Regions from separate parts of the Stenotrophomonas sp. AB1(2024) genome, predicted to be linked through region 1. Evidence: predicted binding sites of a transcription regulator. Region 1 holds the regulator's gene; the other holds the start of a gene.
What was found. Region 1 encodes FliA, which starts transcription of late flagellar genes. Its sites were predicted from a motif close to TAAAGTTTNNCNNNCNNNGGCCGATAA; they were not measured.
Positions count from the first base shown of each region.

Region 1 (14,981 bases):
GCTCGGCGTTCTGGCGCACGGTGGAGGTGAGTTCCTCCATCGAGGCGGCGGTTTCTTCCAGGTTGGCGGCTTGCTGTTCGGTGCGGCGCGACAGGTCGTTGTTGCCAGACGCGATCTCACCGGCGGCGGTGCTGATGCTGCCCGAGGCGTGCTGGATGCGGCTGACGATCTGGGTCAGCTGGGCCACAGTGGTGTTGGCATCATCGCGCATGCTGGCGAACACGCCGTGGAATTGGCCCTGCATGCGCGCGGTGAGGTCGCCGCTGGCAATGGCCTGCAGCAGGTGCGACAGCTGCGACAGGTTGCCGTCGGCCACTTCCATCATGGTGTTGAGGTGCTCGATCATGACCCGGAAGTCGTGGTCGAAGCACAGCGCATCGCCGCGCTGGCTGAAATCGCCGGCCGCCGCGGCCTGGGCCAGGGTCTGGATCTGGGTGTTGATCGCCAGCAGGCTGGCCTTGGCCGCGTCCATCGATTCGTGCAGGATCGCGCGGGTGCCGGGCAGGCGGCGCGCGTTCTGCGACAGGTCGCCGGCCGCGTACTGGTTGAGCACGTTGATGGCATCCTTGATCGAATCGAGGTGCTCGAAGATCACGGTGTTCACGCCCACGGCAAGTTGGCCATACACGCCCGGGAAGTCTTCCGGAATGCGGTGGCTGATGTCCGGGCCGGCGTGCATTTCGACCATCTGCTGGGTGTCGCTGGAGAAGCGGCGCAGCATCAGGGTCATGTCGCGGGTGGCGGCCAGCATGCGCCCGGCTTCATCGGCGGTGGTGCTGGCGGCGATGGTCACCGACAGATCGCCGCGCGCCACTGACTGGATGGCGTGCATGGCGTGCCGGATCGGGCCGGTGATGGCGCGTGCGATCAGCACGCCCATCGCCACCGCCAGCAAGGTCAGCAGCGACACGGTGATGATGATCGCCACCACGCTGGTGCGGTGGGTGGCGTTGGCGTCGGCGATCTTGGCCTGCATCAGGCTGCTGCTGACGGCGCCAAGTTCCTTGAGGTCCTCGAACATCTTGCGGCGTGCCGGGCGCGACTTCTCGTCGGAGACCTGCTGGGCCAGCACGCCGTCGGCGGCGGCGATTGCCGCACGCATCTCGGCATTGGCGGCGAAATACACCTCCAGGTCTGCGGCCACTTTTCGGTACAGCACTTTTTCCTGGTCGGCGGCGGGTAAGGCAGCGTAGGCGTTCATCTCGTCGCGTACGATCCCGGCCGTGGCGTCCATGCGCTTGTTGTAGTCGGCCACCTTGTCGGGCTGGTCCAGCATGGTGAGCTGGGCCAACTCGAAGGTGCGGAATTCGCCCAGCTGCGCGCGTACTTCGCCCAGGTGCTGTACCGACGGAATGTCGTTGCCCGCCATTTCGGCGAGCTCGGCATTGAGGCTGTTGAGGCGCACCAGGGCGAACACGCCCAGCGCGACCGTCATCAGGGTGGTGAGGGCAAACCCGACCGCGAGTTTGCGGGCGATGGGCAGATCGTGGAACCACTTCATGCTGGAAACTCCGGGCGGGACGGGGGCGCGCAGCGATGGGCTGCTGGGCGAAGGTCGAAAGCAGCGAGGCGATGGGGCGTCAGGCAGGCAATGAACGTGTCATCGCTATTGCGGATAACGGCGGCGCGCGGTGGTTTCTTGAGTGTTGGATGTCACATTTTTTCGCGGTCCCAGGTATGGCGCGGTTTGCGGCCGATGGTTGCGAAAGCAGGCAACACCAACGGTTTTGCCATCCGGTAGCGAATGGGCCATCGATACACGGCCGTATTCCCCCCGACCGACATCACGGTTTTCCATCAGGCGTTCATGGCGCCGGGACGAAGAGCATCCGGCCAACGGCCGGGGCTACCGGGATGCCGGCCAACGGTTGATTGATCCTGATCCCAATGGGCCCGTAAAAATTCGTAGCCCCGGCCGTTGGCCGGACGCGACCCTGCATCACACCGCGCGCTGCGCGGCACAAGCATCCGAAACCGCGATACCCAACGGTCGGGACGACCCATCCGGCGTTTACACCCACCGAAGCCGCCCGTCAGGCATTCATGACCCTGGAGAAGCGCATCCGGCCAACGGCCGGGGCTACCGTAAATAAAAAACGCCCCCGCGTTTGGGCGGGGGCGTTTTCCAGTGTACGCGCGCGTCGCTCAGGCCGCCTGCGGTACCCGCAGCGAACGCACCAGCCCACCAATGTCCACGATCAATGCAACACGCCCATCACCCAGGATGGTCGCACCGGACACCCCACCAATACGCCGGTAGTTGTTCTCGATGTTCTTCACCACCACCTGCTGCTGCCCCACCAGCTCGTCCACTTCCAGCGCGATCTTCTGCCCATCGCCTTCCACCACCACCACCAGCGAATCATCATGGGTGCGGCGGCCAAAGCCGTAGTATTCGCTCAGCGACAGGATCGGCAGGTACTCGCCCCGCACGCGCAGCACGCGGCCTTCGCCGGCCATCGAACGCACGTCTTCGGCCTTGGGCTGCAGCGCTTCCAGCACATAGGCCAGCGGCAGGATCACGGTTTCGCCAGCGACCGAAACGGTCATGCCGTCCAGGATGGCCAGGGTCAGCGGCAAGCGGATCAGCACGCGGGTGCCATTGCCGGCCTTGCTTTCCAGTTGCACTTCGCCACCCAGCGCCTGGATGTTGCGGCGGACCACGTCCATGCCCACGCCACGACCGGACAGATCCGTGACGGCATCGGCGGTGGAGAAACCGGGCTGGAAGATCAGGTCCCAGACCTGCGCGTCCGTGGGGTTGTCCGGAACGCTCAGGCCGCGTTCCAGTGCCTTGGCCAGGATCTTGTCGCGGTTCAGGCCACGACCGTCGTCGCTGACTTCAATCACGATATGACCACCCTGGTGCGATGCGGCCAGGGTGATGGTGCCGGTTTCGTCCTTGCCGGCGTCGCGGCGGACGTCGGGCATTTCCAGCCCGTGATCGATCGAATTGCGCACCAGGTGGACCAGCGGATCGGCGATCTTTTCGATCAGGCCCTTGTCCAGCTCGGTGCCTTCGCCGATGGTGCGCAGGCGCACGTGCTTGCCCAGGCGCGAGGAGAGGTCGCGCACCAGGCGCGGGAAGCGGCGGAACACCGCATCCACCGGCAGCATGCGCACGCCGATCACCGCTTCCTGCAGGTCGCGGGTGTTGCGTTCGAGCAGGTCCAGGCCGGCGAACAGCTGTTCGGCATGCACCGGGTCCAACGCGTGCGAGACCTGCTTGAGCATGGCCTGGGTGATGACCAGTTCGCCGACCAGGTTGATCAGTGCGTCGACCTTTTCCACAGCGACGCGGATGGAGGTTTCAGCCTCGCTCGTGGTGGTCGCAGGCGCGGCGGCGGCGGTGGGTGCGGTAGCCGGGGCGGCCACGGGTGCAGCAGGCGCGGCGGTAGCCGGGGCGCTGGTAGCCAGGCTGGGCGGCGCGGCCGGACGGATGTCCAGTTCGCAGTCATCCACGACCCAGGCAAACGTGTCTTCGATCTTGCTGCGTGGCACTTTACCGACCAGGCCCAGGTCCCAGGCAAGGTGGGCTTCAAGCGGGTCGAGCTGGTCGAAGCCGGGCAGGCGGTCCAGCCGCGCGGCAACCTGCAGCGAGCCCAGGTGTTCCAGTTCGCGGATGATGCGCAGCGGATCGTTGCCGCTCATGAACAGCGACGGTGCCGGCACGAAACCGATCTGCCACGCTTCAGGGGTGTCATCGGTCCTGGTGGCGGCCGGCGCGGCCGCGGTGGGTGCCTGGCCGGACAGCACCGCTTCCAGGCGCGTCTTGACCGCAGCAACCGCCTGCGGATCGGCCGGCTGGCCGTGTTCGGCTTCGCGCAGCAGGGCGCGCAGCACGTCCACCGAGGACAGCATGGCATCAACGGCAGCCGCTTCGAGTGCACGCTTGCCGGCGCGCAGTTCGTCCAACAGCGTTTCCAGCACGTGAGTCAACGCGGCGATGGCATCGAAGCCGAAGGTGCCGGCGCCGCCCTTGATGGAGTGCGCGGCACGGAACACCGAGTTGATGATTTCCGGATCCTGCTGGCCCGATTCCAGCGCCAGCAGCCCGGCTTCCATCGCGTCCAGGCCCTCGCGGCTTTCCTCGAAGAAGGTGGCGTGGAAGCGTTGCAGGTCCATGCTCATGGCAGTTCGGGTCCGGTTACCAAAGGGGGAGGAAGGCGGGTGGGGATCAGCCCAGGACTTTCTGGACGGTCGCGACCAGCTGTTCCGGGTTGAACGGCTTGACCAGCCAGCCGGTGGCGCCGGCGGCCTTGCCTTCGGACTTCTTGTCGGCGGCCGATTCGGTGGTCAGCATCAGCATCGGGGTGAACTTGTAGTCCGGCAGCTGGCGCAGTTCGCGGATCAGCGAGATGCCGTCCATGTTCGGCATGTTCACGTCCGTCACCACCGCATTGAAGCGTTGGCCCTTGGCCCGGCCCAGTGCGACGGCGCCGTCTTCGGCTTCCTCGACGGAGAAACCGGCCGAGGTGAGGGCGAAAGAGACCATCTGGCGCATCGACGCCGAATCGTCCACCACCAAGATACGTGCGCTCATGCCGCGTTCTCCACAGATTTCAGGTTGTCATGGGTTGCGTCCAGGCCCAGGGCCTGGGTGACACCGAGCAGGCGCGCGGCATCGTGGAAGGTGGCCGTGCAGCCGTCGAACGCGGTCGGGTGACCGGCCTGGCGGCGGGCCTCGACGAACGCGCACAGGACCTGCACCGACGCGGTATGGATACGGCCCACCTGGCTGGCATCCAGCGTCAGGTCGCCGCCCTGGTCCACCAAGGGGGCCAGGCGTGTTTTGAGCTCGGTGCTGGTCTCGATACCGAGATCATCACCCAAGGCCACAGTGCTCATCGTTGCTCCGGACAAACGGTTCCGATGTCTATAACGGCGCATTTCGCGAAACCTTTAGCATTGTTCGCCAACGGTACCCTCCAGACGGTAGAGCCACGCCCTGCGTGGCTGTGCAGGGCCCGGACAGCGTGCAGCGACGCAGGGCGTGGCTCTACCGTCCGGGGTGTGCAGGGCTGTCAGTTGAGCAGCTGTGTGGCATCCAGCAGGATCATCGGCTGCGCGGTCACCCGCGCCACGCCGCGGAACAGGTCGTTGGAGATCTGGCAGATGCGCGCGGTATCAGGCGGCTCAATCTGCGAATCGGTGAGGTTGGCCACGTCTTCCACGGCCGACACACGCAGGCCCATGGTTTCGCCGTCTTCCTCCAGCACCACGATGCGGGTGTTGGCATCGTCGCGCGCCGGGCCGGTGCCCAGGTGGATGCCCAGGTCCATCACCGGCACCACCTGGCCACGCAGGTTCATGATGCCCAACATGGCCGAGGGGGTGCCGCGCAGCGGCAGCAACGGCACCGGCAGCACTACTTCCTGCACCTTGAGCAGTTCCAGCGCATAGGCCTGTGCGCCACAGCGCAGGCGCAGCCAGCGCGAGGTGCGCTCGCTGGCGCGGCGGTCGCCACGCGGGCTGGAGGCGGGGTTGCGGGCCTGGGCCTGCAGTTCCTGCCAGCTGCTGGGCCGGCCCGACAGCGCGGGTGCGGGTGCGGGGGCTGGCGGCGCCGAGCGCGGAGAAGGCGGTGCCGTCAGTGGTGTCGGTGGTGTCGGCGCAGTTGCGACCGGTGCTGCCACGGGGCCGAGCGCAGGATCATTGAGCAGCTCCTCCAGCAGCGCCAGGGCGGCAGGCGAACCGGGCGACGTTGGTGTATCGAAGGCCGGTGCTGTGGCAGGCACATCCGCGACAGCGACAGTGTCGCCAGCGGCGAACTCCGCGCGGATCGCTTCGGCCACGCCCGTGGCTTCTTCTGTGTCTGCGATGACGACGGTGGCTACGGGCACCGCATCGCCGAGCAGTTCCTCAAGATAGTCGTCGAGTACGCCAATGCTGTTCATGCCGCGCGGTCCATCTGCAGCGCGTCATCGGCCAGGATCCAGTCGAGCGCACGGCGGTATGCGGCCAGACCACGGCCGGGATAATCGTCCGAGGTCGCCGGCACGGTCAGGCTGGCCGCGTTGCAGATGCGGGTGTCGACCGGGATCGCGTCTTCCCACACGCGGTGGCCGTGGCGGTCCTGCATCTGCTTGACGGTTTCGTTGCCGGCACGAGTGCGGCGGTCGAACAGGGTCGGCAGGATCGACATCGGCAACGGACGGCGGCGCGACCGTTCGACCATCTCGCCGGTGCGCACCATGCCATCCAGACCGTGCAGGGCCAGCGGTTCGGCCTGGGTGGGAATGATCAGGCGATCGGCCGCGGCCAGCGCATTGATCATCAGCAGGCCCAGGGTCGGAGCGCAGTCGAGCAGGATGTAATCGTGCTGGTCCTGGTGGCGGGCCATGGCGTGCTGCAGGGCCAGGCCGAGGCCGGGCTGGTTGGCGCTGCGTCGCTCCAGCGTGGCCAGCGCGGCCTGCGCGCAGATGTAGTCCAGGCCGGGCACCTCGCTGTGGCGGGCGAGGCTGCCCAGTTCGGCCGGTGGGGTGGCGAACAGTTCCAGCACGCCTGCGGGCGGCGGATCCAGCGGCACGCCGAAGGCGCGGGTCAGCGAAGAATGCGGATCCAGATCGATCAGCAGCACGCGGTGGCCCAGGGCAGCCAGGCCGCGGCCCAGCGCGAGGGAGGTGGTGGTCTTGCCCACGCCGCCCTTCTGGTTGGCGATTGCCCAGATACGCATCGGCTTACTCCTTCATTGCAGGGGGAACGGCGGCGCCAACGCGGCTGCCGGCCGGCACCGGTGGCAACTGCACCGGGGCGAGGGGGGAAACGGGGGAGGGGGCGGCCGACGCCGGCGCGGCGCCGGTTTCGGCGGTGAGCTGCGGGCCCAGCGGGTCCATGCCCTGCGCGGTGTCGGCCAGGATGATCACCATCACGCGGCGGTTGCGGTTGCGGCCCTGCGCGCTGGTGTTGTCTTCGCGCGGGCGGAACTGGCCGTAGCCGACCATCGCCAGCCGCGCCGGTTGCACGCCCTGGTCGGCGAACAGGTGCACCACGCTGGCTGCACGCGCGGCCGACAATTCCCAGTTGGACGGGAACAACGCGGTGGCGATCGGCACATCGTCGGTATGGCCTTCCACGCGCACGCCATTGGGTGCGTCGTGCAGCACCTGGGCCAGCGAGGCGAGGGTGCTCTTGGCCTGCAGGTCGAGCGTGGCCGAGCCGGTGGTGAACAGGATGTCGCTGTTGATCTCCACTTCGATCCACAGCTCGGTGCGGCGCACGGTGATCATGCCGCGGTCGATCAGCGGCGCCAGCGTGGCGGTGAGGCGGTCGGCAATGGCGGTGAGCTGGCGCTCGGCACGCTGCAACTGCTCCTGGTTGTGCACCGACACCGGCAAGCGCATCTGCGAGGCCATCGCCGGGAGCAGGGTGGGGTCGTTGCTGGGCGAGGGCGCGGACGGGCCAACCCGGTTACCGGCCTTGATCACCGACGGGCTGTCCCAGCCGCCGCCCTGCACCTGCTGGTTGCCGACCTGCACCGGGTTGATGGTGCGCGGGGCGCCACCGAAGGCGGTGGTCAGCGCATCGGCCATGACCCGGTACTTGCCTTCATTGAGCGAGGAAATGGCGTACATCACCACGAAGAAGGCCAGCAGCAGCGTCATGAGGTCGGCGTAGGGAATCGCCCAGGCCTCATGGTTGGCATGCTCTTCGTGGGCTTTGCGGCGGGCCATGTCAGTGCAGGAACCCGGACAGGTTGGTTTCGATGTTGCGCGGGTTCTCGCCCTGGGCGATCGAGATCAGGCCTTCGATGATCATTTCGCGGTCGCGGCTGTTGTGGTGGATCACGCTCTTGAGCTTGGCCGACACCGGCAGGAACAGCAGGTTGGCCGAGGCGATGCCGTAGATGGTGGCGGTGAACGCGGCGGCAATGCCGTGGCCGAGCTTGCTCGGGTCGGCCAGGTTCTTCATCACCGCGATCAGGCCCAGCACCGCGCCGATGATGCCCAGCGTGGGCGCGTAGATGCCCATGCCTTCAAATACCTTGGAGGCAGCCAGGTCCTTGCTTTCCTGGCTGCCCAGTTCGATTTCCATCATGTGCCTGATGGTTTCGGGCTCCACGCCGTCCACCAGCAGCTGCAGGCCCTTGCGCAGGAACGGGTCGTCCTGGGCGTCGACCTGGGCTTCCAGGCCGAGCAGGCCCTGGCGGCGGGCGATGTTGCTCCATTCCACGATCTGGCGGATCAGCTCGGCGCGGTCGCTGCTGGGTGGGCGCACGACCCAGCTGACGATCTTGAAGGCATGCTTGAAGACTGCAGGCGAGGTGTGCAGCAGGATCGCGGCGATGGTGCCGACGATGACGATCAGGAAGGCGGCCGGCGACCAGAGCGAGGCCAGCCCGGCACCCTTGAGGATGCTGCCGCCGACCAGCGAGGCCAGGGCGAGGAAAAGTCCAATGAGGCTGAGTCTGTCCATTTGTCCGGTATCGGCTTGCGGGTGGGGGACTTGAATGTGGGGGCTATCGGCGGTTCAGCCACGCAGGGCGTGGCTCTACCGTTCTCCTGAAATCAATCGTGCTGGGTGCGCAGGCCGTCCACGTCGAGGATCAGCGACATGCGGCCGTCGCCGATCAGGGTGGCGCCGGCATAGCCGCGCAGGCCGCGCAGCGCCTTCGGCAGCGGCTTGATCACCACTTCCTCGCGGCCGCGCACCTGGTCCACCACCAGGCCGAAGCGGGCTTCGCCGGCCTGCAGCACCACGATGGTAAGCAGCGGCGAGAGCGCCGGGTCCACCGCCAGCCAATGGCGCAGGTCCACCAGCGGCAGGGTATGCGACTTGCGGTCGAGCACGGCGCGGCCGTCGAACCAGCCCAGCGAGGTGTTCGGTGCGTGCAGCACTTCCATCACGCGCGCCAGCGGCAGCGCGTAGACGTCCTCTCCGGCCTGTACCAGCAGGGTCGGCAGGATCGCCAGGGTGAGCGGCACGCGGATCATGAAGCGGCTGCCACGGCCCAGTTCGGACTGGATCTGGATCTGGCCGCTGAGCTCGCGGATGCGCGACTGCACCACATCCATGCCGACGCCACGGCCGGAGATGTCGGTGACTTCCTGCTTGGTGGAGAAGCCCGGCAGGAACACCAGGTGCAGGCATTCCTCGCTGGTCAGGCGGGCGGCGGCTTCGGGGTCGATCAGGCCCTTCTCGCGGGCCTTGGCGCGCAGGCGTTCGGGGTCGATGCCGGCACCGTCGTCCTGTACTTCGATGCTGACGTAGTCGCCTTCCTGCTGCGCGGACAGGCGTACGTTGCCGCTGCGGGACTTGCCCTGCGCTTCGCGCAGCTCGGGCATCTCGATGCCGTGGTCGATCGCGTTGCGCACCAGGTGCACCAGCGGGTCGGCCAGCGCTTCGACCAGGTTGCGGTCCAGCTCGGTTTCGGCGCCGATCAGTTCCAGCTCCACTTCCTTCTTCAGGTTGCGGGCGACGTCGCGGGCGACCTTGGGGAAACGCGAGAACACTTTGCCAACCGGCTGCATGCGGGTGCGCATCACCGCCGATTGCAGGCGGGCGGTGGCGATGTCGAGGGTGGAGACGGCGCGGTCCAGTTCTTCGTCGTGCAGGCGTGCGCGCAGGGTCTTGAGCCGGTTGCGCGACAGCACCAGTTCGCCGATCAGGTTGACGATGGCATCCAGGCGCTTGGTATCCACGCGCACGGTGTGTTCGGCTTCTGCCACCGGCTTGTTCGCGGCGGGCTTGGCCGGGGCGGGGGCGGCCGCCGGGTGTGGTGCGGCGGCCGGGGTGGGTGCCGGTGCGCTCGGGGCCTGCGCACCGGGGGCGGCGCCGCCATGCAGCTGGTCGAGCAGCGCTTCGAATTCGTCTTCGCCGATCAGGCCATCGTCGTGTTTTTTCGTGGGCGTCACGGCAGTCGGCGCGGCGCCGCCGTGCAGTGAATCGAGCAGCGCTTCGAACTCATCGTCGGTGATCAGCTCGCCACTGGCCGGCGCCGCAGCGGAGGCCGCCGGGGCGGGCGTGGCCGGACCGTTGACGTCGAACTGCGCGATCAGCTCCGGCGGGGCATAACCCGGCTCGGTGCCGGCAGCCACCGAATCCAGCATCGACTGCAGGTAATCCAGCGATTGCTGGGCGGCGTCGAAGTGGTGGGCCTGCAGCACGGCCTGGCCCGAGCGGGCCATGCCGAGGGTTTCTTCGGCGGCGTGGCACAGCTCGACCATGGCTTGGATGCCCAGGAAGCCGGCACCGCCCTTGAGCGTGTGGAAGCCACGGAACACCGCGTTGAGCTGGTCGCTGTCCTGGGGCGACTGCTCCAGCGACACCAGCTGTTCGCCGAGGCGATCCAGGATTTCCTGGGCCTCGAGGATGAAATCTGCGGCAATGTCGTCTGGAACAGCACTCATGGTTTCAAAGTCCCAAATCGGAAAGCAGATCGTCGGCGTCCACCTGCGACACCTGATGGCGGTCCAGGCCGCTCACCGCGGGCCCGGCCAGGCCGTTGTCGCGCTTGTGCGCGCTTTCTTCCGGCGGCGGCAGGCCGAGTGCGCCGAAGCCTTCATGCACGCGGCGCACGATGCCCACCACGCGGCGGATGATCTGGCCGGTGAGGTCCTGGTAGCTCTGGGTGAGCGCGATCTCGGTCAGGTTGTGGCGGATGCGGTCCAGTTGCTGGTCCTGGTCCGGGCTCAGTCCGTTGGCCCGCAGCTGCTCGGTGAGCGCGCGGCATTCTTCGGCCAGGTCCAGGGTGCGATGGGTGGCCTGTTCGGTCATCGCCACCACGTGGTCCAGGCGCGCGCAGGCATCGTCCAGCTCGCCGGCCTCGCTGGGCACGGTGGGCAGTTCGCCCAGTGCCTGGCCCAGCTCGCGGGCCAGGCGGTTCAGGCCGGCCATCATCGGCTGGGTGCGCAGCGCGGCCAGCGCGTCGATTTCCCGGCGCCAGCCGGCTTCATCGCCGCTTTCCAGCGCGGCCAGGGCATCCTGCAGGCGCTGCACCAGCGCCGATTTGTCGCCAAGGGTTTCCATCAGGCGCTGGCCGCCAGGCGCTCGAAGATCTTGCCGAGCTTCTCTTCCAGGGTCTGGGCGGTGAACGGCTTGATGATGTAGCCGTTCACGCCGGATTGGGCAGCTTCGATGATCTGCTCGCGCTTGGCTTCGGCGGTGACCATCAGCACCGGCAGGGTCTTGAGCTTGGCATCGGCGCGGATCGCCTTGAGCAGGTCGATGCCGGTCATGACCGGCATGTTCCAGTCGGTCACCACGAAATCGAACGGCTGGCTCTGCAGCAGGGCCAGCGCAGCATGCCCGTCCTCGGCTTCGGCCGTATTGGTGAAGCCCAGATCGCCCAGCAGGTTCTTGACGATACGACGCATGGTCGAGAAGTCGTCGACGATCAGGATACGCATGTTCTTGTTCAAAGCACTTTCCTCGCTATCAAGTGTTCTCGAGGCCGGCGTCGGCCGCCTCGAAGATCTTCAGTCGGCCACGCAGGCGCAGCACTGCCTGGCCATGGATCTGGCACACGCGCGATTCGCTGACGCCGAGCACCGCGCCGATCTCTTTCAGGTTCAGTTCCTGCTCGTAGTACAGCGACAGCACCAGCTGTTCGCGCTCGGGCAGCAGGCCGATCGCGTTGCCCAGTTCGCGGCCGAACTCACCGCGCTCCAGCACCTGCTGCGGGGTCGGGCCACCCTGGGCAACGGTATCCAGTTCGCCCTGGTCTTCGATCCGCGATTCCAGGCTCAGCACCTGCCCGCGTGCGGCGTCTTCCATCAGGCGCAGGTAGTCGGGCAGCGGCATGTCCATCGCGGCGGCCACTTCGCTGGCGCTGGCCGCGCGGCCGGTGCTCTGCTCCAGCCGCCGGATGGTGGAGGCAGCGTCGCGGGCACGGCGGTGCACCGAGCGCGGCACCCAGTCGCCCCGGCGGATCTCGTCGATCATCGAGCCGCGGATGCGGATGGAGGCATAGGTTTCAAACGAGGCGCCCTGGTCGGCATCGTAGCTGCGCGAGGCTTCGATCAGGCCCATCATGCCGGCCTGGATCAGGTCGTCCACTTCAACGCTGGCCGGCAGGCGCGCGGCCAGGTGGTGGGCGATGCGCCGGACCAGGTCCGAGTGCTGGGCAATGCACTCGTTGGCAGCGGCGCGCTGCACCTCTTTGTATTGTGCGGCGCCTTTCATGCGGTCACCCCGCGTTGCTTGAGGATGCGTTCCAGGAAGAATTCAACGCCGCCGCGGGGCTCGGTCGGGGCCTGCCAGCGCGCGGTGCGGCGGGCGATCTCGGCGATCGCCTGCGCGGCCGGGCTGGACGGGTAGGCCTTCACCACCGGCTGCTGGCGCTGCACCGACAGGCGCAGCCAGTCGTCCTGCGGTACGCAGCCCAGGTAGTTCAGGGACACGTCGGCCAGGAACTTGTCGCAGACCCGGCTCAGCTTTTCGTACAGCACGCGGCCTTCATTCGGGTCGCGCACCATGTTGGCCACCACCTGGATGCGGTCCACGCCGCGTTCGCGCGAGAGCACCTTGATCAGGGCGTAGGCGTCGGTGATCGAGGCCGGCTCGTCGCAGACCACCACCACGGTGTCCTGGGCGGCCTGGCAGAAGGTCAGCACGCCGTCGGTGATGCCGGCGGCGGTGTCGACCACCATGAAGTCCAGCTCGCGCTCCAGTTCGGAGAACACGTTGACCAGGCCTACGTGTTCGGCCGGCTGCAGTTCGGCCATGTGGCGGCGGCCGGACGCGGCCGGTACCACCAGCACGCCGCCGGGGCCTTCCAGGATCACTTCATCCAGCGCGCAGCGCCCGGCGACCAGGTCGGCCAGGGTCAGCTTGGGCTGCAGGCCCAGGATCACATCGATGTTGGCCAGGCCCAGGTCGGCGTCCAGCAGCAGCGTGCGCTTGCCCATGTCGGCCAGCGCCACGGCCAGGTTGGCCGACACGTTGGTCTTGCCCACACCGCCCTTGCCGCCGGTGACGGCGATGGTGCGGACCGGGCCCAGTGGCTGGGGGCGGGTGGCCGACAACGGGAAGGTCCTGGTCAGGTTTTCGTACTCACGCGACGGCATGGTTCAACTCCGGGTTGCAGGGCATATCGGCCGCGCGGCGCAAATCTTCAAGGCGAAGTACAAGATTGGCTGCACTGGCCCGGTGCAGGTCTTCGGGAACATCCTGGCCATCGGTGACCCAGGTGATCGGCAGGTGGTGGCCGACGGCCACCGACAGGGCGGTGCCGAAGCGGCCGGTCTCGTCCAGTTTGCTCAGCACCACGCCCTGCGGGTTGGCGGCGCTGAAGCGGCGGACCACTTCGTCCATGTCGCCGAAGCTGGTGTTGGCCGGCAGCACCAGCAGGGTGCGGATCTGCGGCGCGGCGCGCAGCCACTGCAGCTGGGCGGCCAGGGCGCGATCGCGCGGGCCCAGCCCGGCGGTGTCGATCAGCACCAGCTTGTAGTCCTTCAGGCGCTCCAGCAGCTGGGTCAGGTCGCTGCCGCTGCTGGCTTCGTGCACGGCAATGCCAAGTTGGCGGCCGAAGCCGTACAGCTGTTCGCGGGCGCCGATGCGGCCGGTGTCGGTGGTGACCAGGGCTACGTCGCGGGCGGCGTGGGCCTCGGCGAAGCGGGAGGCCAGCTTGGCGATGGTGGTGGTCTTGCCGGCACCGGTGGGGCCGACCAGGGCGATCACACCGCCTGCTTCGAGCGGGTCGATCGGGGCGATCGGCAGCTTCCTGGACAGCAGGCCCAGCATCAGCCCGCGGCCACGGTGGGCTTCGGTGTCCAGCGGGATCTGCAGGGCGACATCGCGGCAGATGCCGGCGTCGAAGCCGTATTCGTCCATCAGGTCCAGCGCGGCGGCGCGCACCGCCGAGCCGCGCAGGCGCTCGTCGGTGAAGCGGTTCATTTCGCGCTCGATGACGGTGCGCATGCCGGCCACTTCATGGCGCAGCTGGCGCAGCTCTTCATCGTCGCGGACCAGGGTCACCGGTGCGACGGCGACCGGTGCCACGGCGGCAATCAGCTCAGCCGGAGGCGACGGTTCGTTGGCGGCCTGCAGCGACGGCACGACCGGCACGGTGTCCCACAGCGGCGCCACCGGTGCTTCCGTCGGTGCGCGCTGCATCTGCTGGGCTGGCATCTGCGGCAGCTGCGGCGGCACGCTGGTGCGGCAGGCCGGGGCATGCATCTCCAACAGCGGTGCCTCGTCCAGCGGCGGGTCGATGATGAAGCGGGCGCGGTTGGCCGGTGCAGCGGCGGCACGTTCGGCGGCGGCCGCCTGCTCGACGTTGAACGGCGCGAAGACATGTTCCGGCAGGGCATGTGCCGGCGGCACGTTGGCACGCGCCAGGGTGGCGGCAAAGCCGGCGCTGCCCGGCGGCGGCACGATTTCGTTGGCGCTGTCCAGGGTGCGACCCGTCGCGCCGACCGCGGCGCGGGCAAGTGCGGCCACCGCCGAGGTGGTAGCGGCCACCGGTTCCGGCGCGGTGGCCGGCGCCTTGCGGCGGGTGACCGCGGCGATCACCGCATCGGCGGCGTTGCGCGGGCGCGGGGCCGGCGGCGGCGGGGCCACGTCCTTGCGCGCCGCTTCCAGCGCACGCTGCACCGCGCCTTCGTCATAGTTGGCGGCGGCCACGATTTCCACGCCTTCCTCGATCCGGCGATTGGACAGGATCACGGCATCCGGACCGTGTTCCTTGCGCACCAGGTTCATGGCCGAGCGCATATCGGGAGCGACGAAGCGTTTGATTTTCATGCTGTGGTACCGGGACTGGGGCGGCTGGGCGGTGGAAGGGAAGCGCTGGTTGTCGGTGGTCTGCACGGTCCGGGGTTCCCTTCTTGTCCTGCTGCGGTGATGGCGAAATGGGGGTGTCTGTTTTCTGACGCGTTGCTGTCGGAGTTCCGGCTCAGCTGATCGTGCCGACCAGCTTCAAGCGTTTGTCCTCGGGTACCTCGCTGTAGGCCAGCACGGACAGCGACGGAACGCTGTGGCGTACCAGCCGTGCCAGCGCGGCACGTACCGGGCCGGGCACCAACACCACCGCGGGCTCGTTC
Region 1 is NZ_JBBHKO020000001.1:132,839-147,819, reverse strand. It holds gene WIX41_RS00640 (methyl-accepting chemotaxis protein) at 1-1,501, opposite strand, end outside; gene WIX41_RS00635 (chemotaxis protein CheA) at 2,146-4,131, opposite strand; gene WIX41_RS00630 (response regulator) at 4,178-4,543, opposite strand; gene WIX41_RS00625 (STAS domain-containing protein) at 4,540-4,848, opposite strand; partial or broken gene WIX41_RS00620 (chemotaxis protein CheW) at 5,025-5,789, opposite strand; gene WIX41_RS00615 (ParA family protein) at 5,891-6,673, opposite strand; gene motD (flagellar motor protein MotD) at 6,678-7,670, opposite strand; gene WIX41_RS00605 (flagellar motor protein) at 7,672-8,412, opposite strand; gene WIX41_RS00600 (chemotaxis protein CheA) at 8,505-10,346, opposite strand; gene WIX41_RS00595 (protein phosphatase CheZ) at 10,351-10,965, opposite strand; gene cheY (chemotaxis response regulator CheY) at 10,965-11,357, opposite strand; gene WIX41_RS00585 (RNA polymerase sigma factor FliA) at 11,374-12,120, opposite strand; gene WIX41_RS00580 (MinD/ParA family ATP-binding protein) at 12,117-13,004, opposite strand; gene WIX41_RS00575 (AAA family ATPase) at 12,991-14,682, opposite strand; gene flhA (flagellar biosynthesis protein FlhA) at 14,834-14,981, opposite strand, start outside.

Region 2 (14,981 bases), 3.1 Mb from region 1:
GTCAGCAGGATCAGTTCCTCCACGCGGGCCATGTCCACGCCGGCACCTGGCAAACCCCGCTCCACCTGCGCACGGGCCAGCGCAGCCGAGCGCGATTCGTTGTCCTTGCGGCCGGCCTCGTAGATCGCATCGTGGTACAGCGCGGCCAGTTGTACTTCGCGCGGATGCACCCAGCCGGGGCCATCAGCGACGGCCTGGCAGTGCACCAGCATCGCGCGCACATGCGGGTAGCCGTGATAGGCCCGGGGGGGAGTGGCGTAGGCGGTTTCCAGGTCGGCCTGCATGGACGCAGGCAACGAGAGCGGTGAGAAGGTCATTGCAGCATCATTGGCCGGTCCGGTGCGGTTGGCAAGCATGGCAGCGGCGTTTTTTTCACCACTCATTGCAAACCCCCGCGCGGCGGGGGCTGCGGACGGTTACCCACAGGTTTGCCCGGGTCTGGTCCACATCCGCTGTGGATGGCGCAACAGGCCGACAAGCGGCGCACCGGGGGCCAGACACCGGCCTAGACTGGGGACACGAATACTCCGTCGTCCCTGCGAGGTGACCGCGATGAACGGCTGGAAATCCCTTGCCCTGCTGGCCCTGCTGGTCGTCGCGCCGGCCCTCGCTGCGCCGCCGGCCAGCGGCGTGCCCGCCCCGGCAGCCGGGCCCATTCCGTCCCCCGAGCAGATCCTGGCCATTCCGCCGGACCTTCGCGACATGCTGCAGCAACGGGTGATCGCCCCCACCCTCTCGCGCGAACAACGGGTGGTGCGGCTGGTACACCTGATCTTCGATGAAGACGCCATGCACCTGGAGTACGACCCGTACGCCACCCACACGCTGGCCGAAACCTGGCAGACCCACCGCGCCAACTGCCTTTCATTCACCCTGATGTTCGTCACACTGGCGCGCGCGGCAGGCATCGATGCGCGCGTGCAGGAAGTGGCGCAGGTGGTCACCTGGCACCAGGACCAGGGCGTGATCTACAACGTGGGACACGTCAACGTGGGGCTGGACCTCAACGGACGTACCGCCGTGGTCGACCTGGACCGCAACGTGCTCTATGACCGCTACGGGCCGCGCCCGATCCCCGATGAGCGCGCCCTGGCGCACTTCTACAACAACCGCGGGGCCGAGTACATGGCCGACGGTGACACCGCGCAGGCCCGGGTCTACCTGGACGCGGCACTGGCGATGGCGCCGGCCCTCCCCGCAGGCTGGAACAACCTGGGCGTGCTCGACACCCGCGAAGGCCGCATGGACCAGGCCCGAAAAGATTACGAGCAGGCATTGCAGCTGCAGCCGCGGCACGCGGCGGCGCTGACCAACGCCAGCGCACTGTACCGGCGGCTGGGCGACGAGCACCGGGCCACCGTGCTGGCGCGGCGGTTGGAGCAGGTGCAGAAGAGCGATCCCTTTGCCCAGTTCCGTTTCGGCAACGAGGCCGAACAGCGCCATGACTATGCGCAGGCCATCGAGTACTACCGGCGTGCGGTGCGACTCTACAGCAGCGCGCACCAGTTCCATTTCGGCCTGGCACGCGCCTACTTCCTGGCCGGCGACACCCGCCACGCATCGCTGGAAATGCTGCGGGCACGCGATCTGGCCGGAGAAAACGCCGATACGCTGCGGGCGACCTACCAGGCCAAGCTGGACAGCCTGCAGAAGTGGCGGCAACGCACGTCCATCAATTGAATCGCCGACGCCGGCCGGTAGCGCCGGCCGTTGGCCGGCATTCGCCCGCGCAGGCGGCTACGCCTTCTTCAGAAAACAGGTCTTCAGGACCAGGCCCTTGATTTTGTCGGAATTGCCTTCGATGTGCTCGGCATCGTCCTCGACCAGGCGGATGTTGCGGATCACAGTGCCCTGCTTGAGCGGAATCGAGGAGCCCTTGACCTTCAGGTCCTTGATCACGGTAACGGTGTCGCCGCTGGCCAGCACGTTGCCGTTGCTGTCGCGCACCACCAGGGCCTGGCCGCCTTCATCGCCGGCTGCCCATTCATGCCCGCAGTCGGCGCAGATCCACAGCGCGCCATCGGCATAGGTGTTTTCCAGGGTGCATTGCGGGCAGGCGGGTACGGCGGACATGGTGAGGCCTTCAGGTTCGGGACAACGCCTATTGTAACCGCCCGGCCCAGGCAGGCCTTGCACCGGCGGCCCGCTTGCCGCACAGTGCGCGCCCCCTGACCTCCGGCCCGGCCCCGCATGAAAATCGGTATCGACTTTGGCACCAGCAACTCCGCCGCCGCCGCCGTGGTGGACGGCCGGGTCGTGCCGATCCGGTTTGGCGAGGCCGAGCAGTTCCGCACCACGGTGTATTTCCCCGAGGTGATGCGCGATCCCAACGATTTCGAACTGACCCCGGCACTGGAGCACGAGCTGGACCGGCTGATCGATGCCGCCGCGCGCGACGCGCGTGCGGCCGGGCAGGAACGGACCCCGGACGCGCTGCGCCGCGAAGCCCTGCGCGTGGTGCGCCGGCAGTGGATGGAAGAGCAGATGCGTGCTCCGCTGAGCTCGACCAGACTGCTGCAGAACGCCGTGTACGGTGACGACGCGCTGGAAGCCTACTTCGAAGAAAACGAAGGCAACCTGGTGCAGAGCCCAAAATCGATGCTGGGCTACAACCTTCACCCGCGCGCGCGCCAGACCATTGCCGGCATCGCCACGCACATCCTGGAGCACATCCGGCTGACCGCCTCGCGGCAGTTGGAGACGCCGGTGCGTACCGCCACGCTGGGCCGCCCGGTGCAGTTCCGCAGCTCCATCGGCGCGGCGGGCAACGACCAGGCACTGGACATCCTGCACACCGCTGCCATTGCAGCAGGCTTCGACAGCGTCGATTTCCTGGAAGAACCGGCGGCAGCGGCCATGCACTACCACGCCGAAAGCGCGCAGGAACACGATGCGGTGGTGGTCGATATAGGCGGCGGCACCACCGATGTGGCGCATGCACGGGTAGGCGGTGCGCAGGCCCCGAAAATCCATCGTGCCTGGGGTATCGCCCGCGGCGGTACCGATATCGACCTGGCGCTGAGCCTGGGCGCCTACATGCCCCTGTTCGGCCGTGGCCACAGCCGCGTGCCGGCGCACCACTACGTGGAGGCGGCGATGGTGCAGGACATGACCCGCCAGCGCGACTTCCGCCAACACAACTACCGCGAGGTGGACGCGCCGTGGGGCAAGCGCCTGCAGGCGCTGCAGGAGACCGGGAATACCGCGCGCCTGTACCGCGAGGTGGAGCGCTGCAAGATCGCCCTGAGCAGCGCGCCGCAGCACGCCAGCGCACTGGATTTCATCGAACGCGATCTGGGCGTGGACGTCGACCCCTCCCGGCTGGAAGCGGCCGCCGGCAGCTACCTGGGCGAGCTGACCGCCCTGCTGGAGCAGGTGCGCGCCGATATCGGCCATGATCCCGCCGCAATCTTCCTTACCGGAGGCATGTCGCGCGCCGGTTACCTGCAGTCGGCCGTGGCCGCCGCCTTCCCTGGCTCGACGCTGGTGCGCGGCAACCCTTCGTTCGGCGTGGTACACGGCCTGGCCTGGGCCGCTGCCAACTGAAGACCCTTGCAACGCAAGGGTTTCGAGCCGTGGAACCACCGTATTAACAAAACGTTACGTCGAAAGCGCTATCATCTTTCGGCTTCAATGCGCAATGCGCATGTCGTACCCAGCCTCGAAGAGGCCACCGTCCTTGCCGAAACCGCCGCCATCCGGATCCGTCCGTGGCGCTGGGATCGTTTATCGCTAAAGAGAGATTCGATTGGGCGAATTCGCTGAGCCCGACCCCATCGACTGCCGCCGCTGCGACGCAGTGTGTTGCCGGCTGTCGGTGACTGTCATGCCCGATGACGCGGTACCCGGCCATCTGCTGGATACCGACGAAGCGGGCCGCACCGTGATGGCGCGCAACGACGAAGGTTGGTGCGCCGCGATCGACCCCTATCACCTGCGCTGCACGATTTATTCGCAGCGTCCCGCGATCTGCCGCCAGTTTGCGATGGGCGGCGATGACTGCCGCTCCGTGCGGCAGGACTACCGTCGACAACAACACGATGCGTCGACGATTTTTTCCACGTTACACCCATGACAGGAGCATCCATGGCCCGTTCGCCAAAGACCTCCCCCAAGGCAGGCAACACCGTTCGCGTTGACCGCAAGCAGGGTTCCAACACCGCACTGAGCAGCGCCAGCATCGCTGCCGATCTGGCTGCATTCCGCAAGAGCGGCGGCAAGATCGAAGTACTGGGCAATACCCTGGCGCTGAAAAAGGCCGGCTGACGCCGCTGCCGTCCGCACCGGCCCCAGGCCGGTGCGGGGGCCGCACTCAGCGGCCGCCGAGCGTGACCCGGACGTTGCCCGAATGGGCATTGATCGAAATATCGCCGTCACCGCTACCCAGCCGCGTGTCCAGGCTGCGGCCCGGGCCGTAACGCGGCCGCTCCACCTGGCCGGCATCGGACTTGATGTCGCCACTGAACGTCTTCACCGCCAGCTGTGCCGAGACCTTGGCCGGCAGTTGCAGCGCAATCGAACCACTCACCGTCTGCAGCGTGACTTTGCCGCCCGGCGCCAGCCCGGCCGCGGCCACGGTGAGACTGCCCGACACCGCTTCAGCCGCCAGCCGCTGCACCTGCGCGGCGTCCAGCTTGATGCTGCCCGAGACCGTTTCCGCCGCGACCTCGCCGGCCATGCCGCCACTGGCCTGGATCGACCCGCTGACCGCACGCAGTGCCACGCGCTGTGTCTCCACCTGTGTGCGGATGCTGCCACTGACCGTACTCAGCGAGGCCTCGCCACTGCGACCGGCCGCCGCGATATCGCCACTGACCGCATTGGCCTGCAGCCGGCGCAGGTCCACCTCGGCCACGTCGATGTCGGCACTGACCGTACCCAGCTGCACTTCCACCGACCGCGGCACCCGCAGCTCCAGGGTGGCGCCCCCATTGTTGCCGTTGCGCGGATAGATCACTTCCCAGCGCACCCGGTTGGTGCTCTTGTCCTGCTGCAGGCGCAGGCCGTCGGCCATGCTGCCGGTCAGGGCCACTTCATTGCGGTCCCAGCCACGCACGGTCACCTTGCCGGCGATGTTGCTGACTTCCACGCGCCCACCCGCCGCCAACGGATGGCGCTCATCGACACGGGTGGCGGCCTGTGCTGCCAGCGGCAACAACAGCGCCAGGGCAGCGGTGAAACGCAGGGGGTTTCGCATGGGACTCTCCTTCAGGACGGCAGGCCAGCGGCGTTGACGGCCTGCTGGGTCAGTTCAAGACGCAGCGCATAAGTGCGCTGCAGTTGGGTAAGCAGGTAGCCCGAGCGCGGGTTCTCGGCGATCGCCGCGCGGATGTACACCGCGCTGGAATCGAGCTCATGCAGCGCCGGCTGCCAGTCCGCACCGATCTGTGCTGAAGGCAGGGAGGCCATGGCCTGCTGGTACTCGGCGGCGATCACATCGGCCTGCCGCTGCAACGGCGACGGACGCGGCGTGGGTGGGGTGGAGGTAGGCACCACCATCAGCACCGCCAGCGCGGCAGCCAGGCCCAGGCCGATCCGCAGCGGCCAGCGGCGCGCACGTCGGGGCGGTGCACTATTGGGCACTTCGGCCACGCGCGGCGGCAGCTGCGCGGCGATGCGCTGCCACGCCTGTGCCGGCGGCAGGCGTTCGGCGGGTAGCGCGCGCAGGCGCGCTCGCAGGTGGGTATCGATGTCGGTGTTGTCGTTGTTCATGCAGGTTCTCCCAGGCGCGCGCGCAACAGGCCGCGCGCGCGGTGCAGCTGTGCCTTGGAACTGCCGACCGCCATCTGCAGCTGGTCGGCGATTTCCTGGTGTTTCCAGCCCTCGATGTCGTGCAGCACCAGCACCGCCCGGGCACGTGGCGGCAGCGTTTCCAGCGCGCGCTCCAGATCCAGCGTGGTGCCGGCGCAACGATCCACTGCCGGTACTGCCGCCAGCAGGTCCCAGCCTTCGTCGCCGCTGTCGGCCGCATCGCGCGCCGCGTTGGCGCGCAGTTCCATCAATGCTGCGTTGACCCCCAGCCGGTGCAGCCAGGTACCCAGGCTGCTGTCGAAACGGAATCCGGGCAGTGCGCGCCAGGCCTGCAGGAACGCCTCCTGCAGCGCGTCCTCGGCGCGTGCGGCATGGCCGCCACACAGCCGCCACAACACCGCATACAGGCGCGGCGCATGCCGGTGGTAGATGCGCTCGTACGCTGCGGTATCGCCGGCCACCGCTGCCCGCACCAGGGCGGACTCGTCGGTGGGGTCGGCGTCGTTGGCGGCGCGGAGGGCGGGCATGGTCGTATCGAGCATATCCCTTGGATGCGGCGGTGATCGAAAAGGTTTAAACCTTTCCGGCACCCACCGCATCCAATCTCCTGTCACCACGCCGGGCGTGGCCCAAGGAGTTCGCATGTCCCCCAGTTGCCTGGCCCTTCTGCTGTCGCTGGTCAGCGCGTGCACGCTGCCGGGAAGCCCGGTGACGCTGCGGGTGGCATTGCCGCCCCGCCCGGACCTGTGCGTGCAGTACCAGGATCATGCGCCGCTTTGCGTCTCCGCCCTGGTCGAGGTGCTGGCGCCGTCTCCCGGCCCGGCCTGAGCCATCGCGGTAGACTGCGGCTCCCCCGGTATTACCGTTGCAAGGAACCGCGCCTTCGATGAAAGAGCATCTGCCTGCCTGGACCCATGAGTGGCTGCAGTACGGGGCCCCTGCCCTGAAGATCCTGATCACCCTGCTGGTGGCGTGGCTGCTGCGGCTGATCGCGCGCCGACTGCTGCGCCGTGTGGGCGAGCACTACACGCTGCCGCCTGAAATGGTCATGGGCGCGCGGCGCGTGTTTACCTTCGTGGTCTATTTCACCGTGCTGCTGGTGGTGCTGCAGATCATCGGGGTGCAGGCCAGCGTGCTGTGGACCGCCTTTACCGGCTTTGCGGCGGTGGGCGCGGTGGCGTTCTTCGCAGCATGGAGCGTGCTGTCCAACATCTTCTGCACCCTGCTGATCTTCACCACGCGGCCATTCCGGTTGCACGACTACATCGAAGTGCTGGAGAACGGCGAGAAGCCCGGGCTCAAGGGGCGTGTCATCGACGTCAACCTGATCTACACCACGCTGCAGGAAAACAGCGGCGGGCACGAAGGCACGGTGCTGCAGATTCCGAACAACATGTTCTTCCAGCGCACGGTGCGCCGCTGGCGCGACCCGTCGCGGGCCCCGGGCGGGATACAGGGCGACGGTTGATCCGGCCGGTAGGCAACGACCGTTGGTCGTTGCGCAAGGACAGTCAGCGTAGTTGACTATCCTTGCTGCCCCGCCGGTTGTAAGTACCGGCGTCGTGGTGAACGGCGTCTTCGGCTTCCTGGCAGCGCACGCACAGGCGAACGCCGGGCACGGCGCGGCGGCGCGCTTCGGGAATGGGCGCTTCGCATTCCTCGCAGTGGGTCAGCCCGGGCCCATGGCGCAGCTGCGCGCGGGCGCGCTGGATGGCGTCATCCACGGTTGCGTCGATCTGGTCCTGGACGGCGCCGTCGCCTGCCCAACCTGTGGCCATGCCGTGTCTCCCATACCATTGCCAGACAGCCAGCATAGAGTCGCCCGGGCAGTGCCGGTTTACGGTCGGCTGAACATCCACCCCGCCGGGTGAACCGTTCAGCCCGGTGTTACCAGATCAGGTCGTCGGGTACCTGGAACTGCGCGTAATACGCATCGTCATCGGCATTGCCCGTGCTGGGCTCGATGGTTGCGGCCCGGTCCTTGCCGTTGTCCAACACGATCGCGGCCGGATCCCGTTCGCGGATCTTGTCGGCGGCAGCGCGCGGCACCAGCTCGAACCCCTCGCCCAAGCGCACGATCACCAGGCTGCCCACGGCCAATTGGCGGCGCAGGACCTCGTTGACCAGCATCGTGCGGATCACGGTGCCGTCGTTGAAGCGGTACTCGCTTTCGCCTTCGCGCTTGACCCGGTTGCTCTCGATGATCTGGCGGACCTGCGCCTGCAGCTCCTGCAGGCGGTTCTTTTCCTTGCGCTCGGCCTCCAGCGCGCGGTCGCGCTCGGCTTTTTCCGCGCGCAGGCGCCCGGCGTCGCGCTGGCTGTCGGTGGGCGCCACCGGGGCCTTGCCGTGGCGGGCCTTCACCTGTTCGCGCGCAGCCTGCGACACCTGGGACTTCTTGACCAGCCCGGCCTTGAGCAGCTGTTCCTGCAGGGGGTTTGCCTTCGCCATTGCCTTTGCATCTGTTGTTGCGGGATTCCGGGGGCCATCATACTGCCCTCACCGCCGCTCCCCAACCGCTGCATGACCGCCCTGAAATACCTCGCCGGCTACCCCGACGCCCTGCAGCAGCAGGTGCGCGAGCTGATCGCGGCCGACCGGCTGGGGCCCTGGCTGGAGCACCGTTATGCCGAACTGCACACGGTACGCAACGACCGCCAGCTGTACGACTACACCCAGTCGCTGAAGGAGCGCTACCTGCGCCAGTCGGTGCCGTTGTCGAAGGTGGTCTACGACAGCCGCCTGCAGGTGCTCAAGCACGCACTGGGCACGCATACCACCGTATCGCGGGTACAGGGCAGCCGGCTCAAGGCCAGCCGCGAGATCCGCATCGCCAGCGTGTTCCGCGAGGCACCGGCCCCGTTCCTGAAGATGATCGTGGTGCACGAACTGGCGCACCTGAAGGAATCGGACCACAACAAGGCGTTCTACCAGCTGTGCACGCACATGGAAGCGGACTACCACCAGCTGGAGTTCGACCTGCGCCTGTACTTGACCCACCTTGAGCGAAGCAGCGGCTGACGGCTCAGCCGATGCCGGCCCAACGCAGCAGGGCCGCCGCCGCCGCACCCAGTACCACCACCAGCAGGAACGGCAGCCGCAGCAGCAATGCCACCGTCGCCACCGCCAGCGCCCCCAGGCGCGCATCCAGCGCCACCGACGCACCGGACGCCACCGCATTCATGGCGGTCAGCGAAGCCAACAGGCCAATCGTGAGCGTGCCGGCGACCCGGGTCATGCGCGGCGATTCCAGCCAGCGTGCGGGCACCCGCCAGCCGGCCAGCTTGATCGCATACGCTGCCGCGCAGCCCAGCAGCAGCCAACCCCACAGGCTCATGCACGCTCCCCGTGCTGGCGCGGTTCGACATCCGGCTCCAACCCTTCATCGCGGGGCCCAGGCACGAACGCCCCCCATAGCGCGGCAACCGCCGCGGCCAGCAGGATCGGAATACCCGGCGGCACCCACGGCAGGGCCAGCACCGTGACCAGGGCCGCCACGATGGCAATGGCCACCGCATCGCGCCGGCGCAGCCGCGGCCACAGCAGCGCCAGGAACGCCGCCACCGCAGCACCATCCAGGCCCCACTGGCGCGGATCGCCCAGCGCATCGCCGGCCATCGCACCCACGGCGGTGAACAGGTTCCAGAGCAGGAACACGCCGACTCCGGCGGCCCAGAACCCACGCCGCTGCTCCAACGGCACGGCCTGGCTGGACGCGGTGGCCGCCGATTCGTCGATGGTGATCTGAGCGCCCAGCCAGCGCCGCCAACCGCGCAGGCCCAGCATCCGGTTCATCTGCATGCCATAGACCGCATTGCGCACGCCCAGCAGGGTGGCGGCGGTAAACGCAGCTGATCCGGCGCCGCCACCGGCGATGACGCCGATGAACGCGAACTGCGAACCGCCGGTAAACATCAACAGGCTCAGCGCCTGGGCCTGCCACGGACTCAGCCCGGCAGCCACCGCCAGCGCACCAAAGGAGATGCCATACAGGCCAGTGGCCACGGCGATGGAAAGGCCGACTTTCACGGCGGGGGAGGCATGCCAGTTCATCATCGGATGATGCCAGCACCTGTACCGGACCGCAGCCCTGTCACGCGCAGGCCTGGTCCCGAGCCAGTACACTCCCCGCCCGCGTCCCGCTTTGTGCTGCCTGCCTCATGACCGATCCGATCCGACTCGACAAACGCCTGACCAGCCTGGTCGGCTGCTCCCGTGGCGACGCCCAGCGCTATATCGAGGGCGGCTGGGTCACCGTCAACGGCACCGTGATCGAACAACCGCAGACCCTGGTCACCGACGAAGTGGTGGTGCTGCGCGAGAACGCCGAGGCGACCCGCGCCGAAACCGTAAGCATGCTGCTGCACAAGCCGGCCGGCATGCCGGCCGATGAACTGTGCGCGCTGGTCACCCCCGACAGCCGCAGCGAGCTCGACGCCACCGGCGTGGCGCTGCTGCAACGGCACTTCCATGCCCTGCAGCTGGTGATGCCCCTGGCCGACGAAGACAGCGGCCTGGTGGTGGTCAGCCAGGACGGGCGCGTGGTGTCGCACCTGAAGGACCGCGGCGCGACGCTGGAGCAGGAATACCTGGTCGAGGTCAGTGGCGAGCTGGTGCCGTATGGCATGAAGCGGCTTGCCCACGGCCTGAGCTTCCGCAACTGGCCATTGCCACCGTGCAAGGTGAGCTGGCAGAACGAAACCCGGCTGCGCTTTGCGATCAAGCCGGTGGCGCCCGGCCAGCTGCGTGACATGTGCCGGCAGGTCGGGCTGGAGGTGGTCAGCGTGCGCCGCCTGCGCATCGGTCGGGTGGCGATGGGCAAGCTGGCCCCGGGCCAGTGGCGTTACCTGGCGCCGGACGAACGCTTCTGATCCGCGCACGCCCCCTGCACTCGCGGTGCACGCGCGGGCCGCTTAGGATCGGGGCATGACCGGGAAGAAATCGTTCTGGCGCCGCCTGCTGCGTGGTGTGGCCATCCTGCTGGCGATCGTGACCCTGCTGGTACTCAGCGGGCTGCTGCTGGGCGATCACCTCACGCCCAAGGCGATGGGGCCGCACAGCACCGTGTTGCCACTGCAGCCTGCGCAGAGTGCGATCGACCGCGAGCTGGTGCGGCTGCAGGCCGCGCACCCGGATCAATCCGGCGTGGCCTTCCTGTCCGAGGGGCTGGATGCCTACGCCGCGCGCGCGGTCATCACCCGCCATGCCGCACGCAGCCTGGACCTGCAGTACTACATCTGGAAGGACGACCTGATCGGCCACCTGATGGCGCAGGAGCTGTACCAGGCGGCCGAACGCGGGGTGCGCGTGCGCCTGCTGCTGGACGACATGAACGCGCAGGACAAGGACGCGTTGATGTTGGCGCTCGATGAGCATCCCAACATCGAGATCCGCCTCTACAACCCGTTCCGCAACCGCGACGGCCTGTGGCGGCTGGTGGAGATGGTGCAGCGCTTCTTCAGCGTCAACCACCGCATGCACAACAAGCAGTGGATCGCCGATGGCCGGGTAGCCATCGTCGGCGGGCGCAACATCGGCGAGGAGTACTTCAGCGCGCGCAGTGACGTGAACTTCCGCGACCTGGACCTGATCGTGGCCGGCAAGGCGGTGCAGCAGGCCAACGCGATTTTCGACGCGTACTGGAACAGTGAAGCGGCGGTGCCCGTGGCCGCCCTCGCCTTCCACACCCCGGCCCAGCTGCGCCTGCTGATGCTTGAATCGGCGCATGAAGCCAAGCTTGCGGCCGCCAAACCTTACCTTGAGCGCGTCGAGCGTTCGCCGGCAGCGCGTTCGTTCTATACCGATGCGGTCGAGCTGCACTGGTCGCCCAGCGTGGAGATCGTGTCCGATCCGGCGGTGAAGCATCGACGTGACGACCAGGCCAACTGGCTGGTCACCCGGCTGGTGCGCGAGCTGGAAGCCACCCGCCACAAAGCTTTGTTGATCTCGCCCTACTTCGTGCCGGGTGATGAAGGCACGCGCGGGTTGGCCGCGATGGTGAAGCGTGGCGCCTACGTCGGCGTGGTCACCAACTCACTGGCAGCCAACGACGTGGCGGCCGTGCACAGCGGCTACATGCATTACCGCGCCCCCCTGCTGCGCGATGGCGTGCACCTGTACGAACTGCGCTCGCGCGGCCCGGGCGGCGGCAGCGGCGGGCTGTTCGGCAGCAGCGGCGCCAGCCTGCACACCAAGGCGTTCATGATCGACGACCAGCGTGGTTTCGTGGGCTCGTTCAACCTGGACCCGCGCTCGGCCTACCTCAACACCGAGATGGGCGTGTTGTTCGACGATCGTGAGCTGGCTGCGCAGCTGCGCGGGGAGTACCTGCGGCTGGCCGATCCGAAGCAGAGCTACTGGGTAACGCTCGACAAGAACGACCAGGTGCGCTGGCTGGATCGGGCAGAACAGCCCCCTGTGCTGCTGGACCGTGAGCCGGACACGTCCTTCTGGCAGCGGGCCAGCGCGCGCGTGATCAGCTGGTTGCCGTTGGAATCCCAGCTTTAGGAGCAGCCACGCAGGGCGTGGCGCTACCAGCAGCGCAATCGTCCTGCACACGTAACGGTTCGTAGCGATCAGACAGGACGATCCTGCATCACCCGCCTGCCCATTCGTCCGCTTCCAGCGTTTCCACGGCGCGCCCGTGCAACCGGCGCCAGATCCACTGCAATGCATGCGCCTGCGTGCCCTGCAGCTGTTCCAGCAGCGCCAGCGCCTGGGCCTGGCTGATCCGGCCATGCCGGCACAGCAGGCTGGCCGAGGCCGCCGCGCGCGCGAAGCACAGGCTGGCGGCCAGGCCACCGCCGGTGGCGTCAGCCTCGCGCAGCAGCGCTTCGTGCACCGACGGCGGCAGTTCCCAGGCGGCGGCAATGCGGCTGGCCACCGGCAACGTCCATGCATCCAGCAGCGCACTGGCCACCGTGGGCGACGGGACCACCGCCTGCTGGTGGGCGGCGTCCAGCAGGTGCCGCATCACCAGCGCCGCGCCCAGGCCCTGGGTCAGCCCCATCCATTGCGCGGCAAAGCCATCCTCATGCGTGACCAGGCGGGCATGGTCGGCCGCTGCCCGCGAGGCCAACAGCGCGTGCTCCCAGACCACGCTGCCGAACTGCGGGAAGGCCTCGCTGTGCAGTTGCATCACCGGCTGTACCAGCACCGCGCTGATGATCTGGCGGATGCCGTCAGTGCCCACCAGCGTGACCGCTCGCTGCAGGCTGTCCACTGGTTTGGCCTGCAGCCGGTACGCCGGGCTGTTGGCAATGCGCAGCAGGTTGCCGGTCAGCACCGCGTCCTGGCCGATGATCGAGGCCATGCTGCGGGCCGAGGCGTCGCTGTCGTTCACGGTCTGGATCAGCTGGGGCAGCAGTTGCGGCCGGCGCGGCAGGTGCCGGGTCGACCAGTCCTGCGCCTCCAGCCCCGCCGCGACCGCCCCCAGCAACGCGTCGTCCTGCGCGCCCGTTGTGCGCGCACTGCCGGTGCCTTGCAGCAGCGCCAATGCATGCAGGCCGGCTTGAAGTACCTCACCCGCGTTGCCTTTGGAGGGCTCTGCGAGGGCAGCCTCCTGCGGCTGCGCGCGGCGCCGGCTGCCACTGCCCTCCGGTGCGGCGGCTGCACGCGCCGGGCGGCGATACAGCCCCCAACCCAGACATCCAGCAACCAGCGCGCCGGCCGCCCCCGCCAGGATGACCATCATCGGCCCGGGCCCTTGCCAGCGCGGCACCACACCCGAATTGTCGCCACTGCACCCACGTGTTCCGTCCTGGCTTGCCGGTACCGCGCACCGTTGCCACGGCATCGGCCCGGAACGGGGCAACTTTAGCGCTGGCTGGTCACCGGACCCTGACAACACCGTCCGGCGGAATGCACTAGAATGGCGCCGCGCGACCCGTCCTGCCGAACCGACGACGTCGCTTTTTTTGTTTTGCATCCCATCTTTTGCTGGTACGTTCACCGGCGTTGGCTGCCGTTCGAACCATCGGAGTCACCATGTTATTTGAAACCCTCGAAACGTCCGGTCATGAACAGGTGGTGTTCTGCCACAGCCGCGATGCCGGTCTGAGGGCCATCATCGCCATCCACAACACCACCCTTGGCCCGGCCCTGGGTGGCGTGCGCATGCGCCCCTACGCCAGCACCGATGACGCGCTGGCCGACGCGCTGCGGCTCAGCCGCACCATGACCTACAAGAACGCGTTGGCCGGATTGAACGTGGGCGGCGGCAAGGCGGTGATCATCGGCGACCCGCGCAAGGACAAGACCGAGGTGCTGTTCCGTGCCTTCGGCCGCTACGTGGACTCGCTGGGCGGGCGCTACATCACTGCCGAGGACGTCGGTACCGACGTCAATGACATGGAAAACATCTACCTGGAAAGCGAGTACGTCACCGGCGTGCACCAGGTGCATGGCGGCTCGGGCGACCCGGCGCCGTTCACTGCCTACGGTGCGTTGCAGGCGTTGATGGCAGCCATGCAGCACAAGCTCGGCCACGAGGAAGTGGGCAAGGTCAGCATCGCCGTGCAGGGCCTGGGCCACATCGGCATGGAACTGGTGAAGCTGCTGCGCGATCGCGGCGCCAAGCTGTTCGTCACCGACCTGGACAGCGCCCTGGTCGAGCGTGCGGTGACCGAGTACGGCGCAGAGGCGGTCAAGCCCGATGACATCCATGACGTCAACGCCGATGTGTTCGCGCCGTGTGCGATGGAAGGCGCGATCAATCCGCAGACCTTGCCGCGGTTGAAGTGCAGGATCGTCTGCGGTACCGCCAACAATCAGCTGTCCAGCCCGGAGATCGGCGATGAGCTGCATGCGCGCGGCATCCTGTATGCCCCGGACTATGCGGTCAACGCGGGTGGGGTGATGAACGTGTCGCTGGAAATCGACGGCTACAACCGCGAGCGGGCCATGCGCCTGATCCGCAGCATCTACCACAACCTGGGCCGCATCTTCGCACTGTCCCAGCAGGAAGGCATTGCGCCGCAGCGCGCGGCCGACCGTATCGCCGAAACACGCATCCAGTCGATCGGCAAGCTGAAGATGCCGTTGGGCCGGGCCACGCCGCGCCTGGGTACGCTGCGCGGCGGCTGAGCCGGCCAGCGGGTGGAATGAAGAAGGGCGCGATGATCTCGCGCCCTTCTTCATTGTCTGCGGCGGTGTCCGCCGCGGGTGGATCAGAACGCTGCGGAGTAACGCAGGGCCACCTGCCTCAGGTCGCCACGCGGGCCGAAGCGCTGGTC
Region 2 is NZ_JBBHKO020000001.1:3,189,031-3,204,011, reverse strand. It holds gene WIX41_RS14350 (HD domain-containing protein) at 1-317, opposite strand, end outside; gene WIX41_RS14345 (tetratricopeptide repeat protein) at 553-1,680, shown strand; gene WIX41_RS14340 (zinc ribbon domain-containing protein YjdM) at 1,738-2,073, opposite strand; gene WIX41_RS14335 (Hsp70 family protein) at 2,191-3,546, shown strand; gene WIX41_RS14330 (YkgJ family cysteine cluster protein) at 3,776-4,075, shown strand; gene WIX41_RS14325 (hypothetical protein) at 4,087-4,266, shown strand; gene WIX41_RS14320 (DUF4097 family beta strand repeat-containing protein) at 4,313-5,197, opposite strand; gene WIX41_RS14315 (hypothetical protein) at 5,209-5,712, opposite strand; gene WIX41_RS14310 (RNA polymerase sigma factor) at 5,709-6,293, opposite strand; gene WIX41_RS14305 (hypothetical protein) at 6,394-6,579, shown strand; gene WIX41_RS14300 (mechanosensitive ion channel family protein) at 6,638-7,219, shown strand; gene WIX41_RS14295 (DksA/TraR family C4-type zinc finger protein) at 7,263-7,529, opposite strand; gene WIX41_RS14290 (DUF2058 domain-containing protein) at 7,639-8,199, opposite strand; gene WIX41_RS14285 (M48 family metallopeptidase) at 8,272-8,769, shown strand; gene WIX41_RS14280 (AzlD domain-containing protein) at 8,774-9,085, opposite strand; gene WIX41_RS14275 (AzlC family ABC transporter permease) at 9,082-9,801, opposite strand; gene WIX41_RS14270 (rRNA pseudouridine synthase) at 9,909-10,619, shown strand; gene WIX41_RS14265 (phospholipase D family protein) at 10,675-12,255, shown strand; gene WIX41_RS14260 (HDOD domain-containing protein) at 12,344-13,441, opposite strand; gene WIX41_RS14255 (Glu/Leu/Phe/Val dehydrogenase dimerization domain-containing protein) at 13,735-14,832, shown strand; gene WIX41_RS14250 (S8 family serine peptidase) at 14,916-14,981, opposite strand, start outside.
Region 2: the regulator FliA is predicted to act here: its motif matches at 13,540-13,566, upstream of WIX41_RS14260 (HDOD domain-containing protein).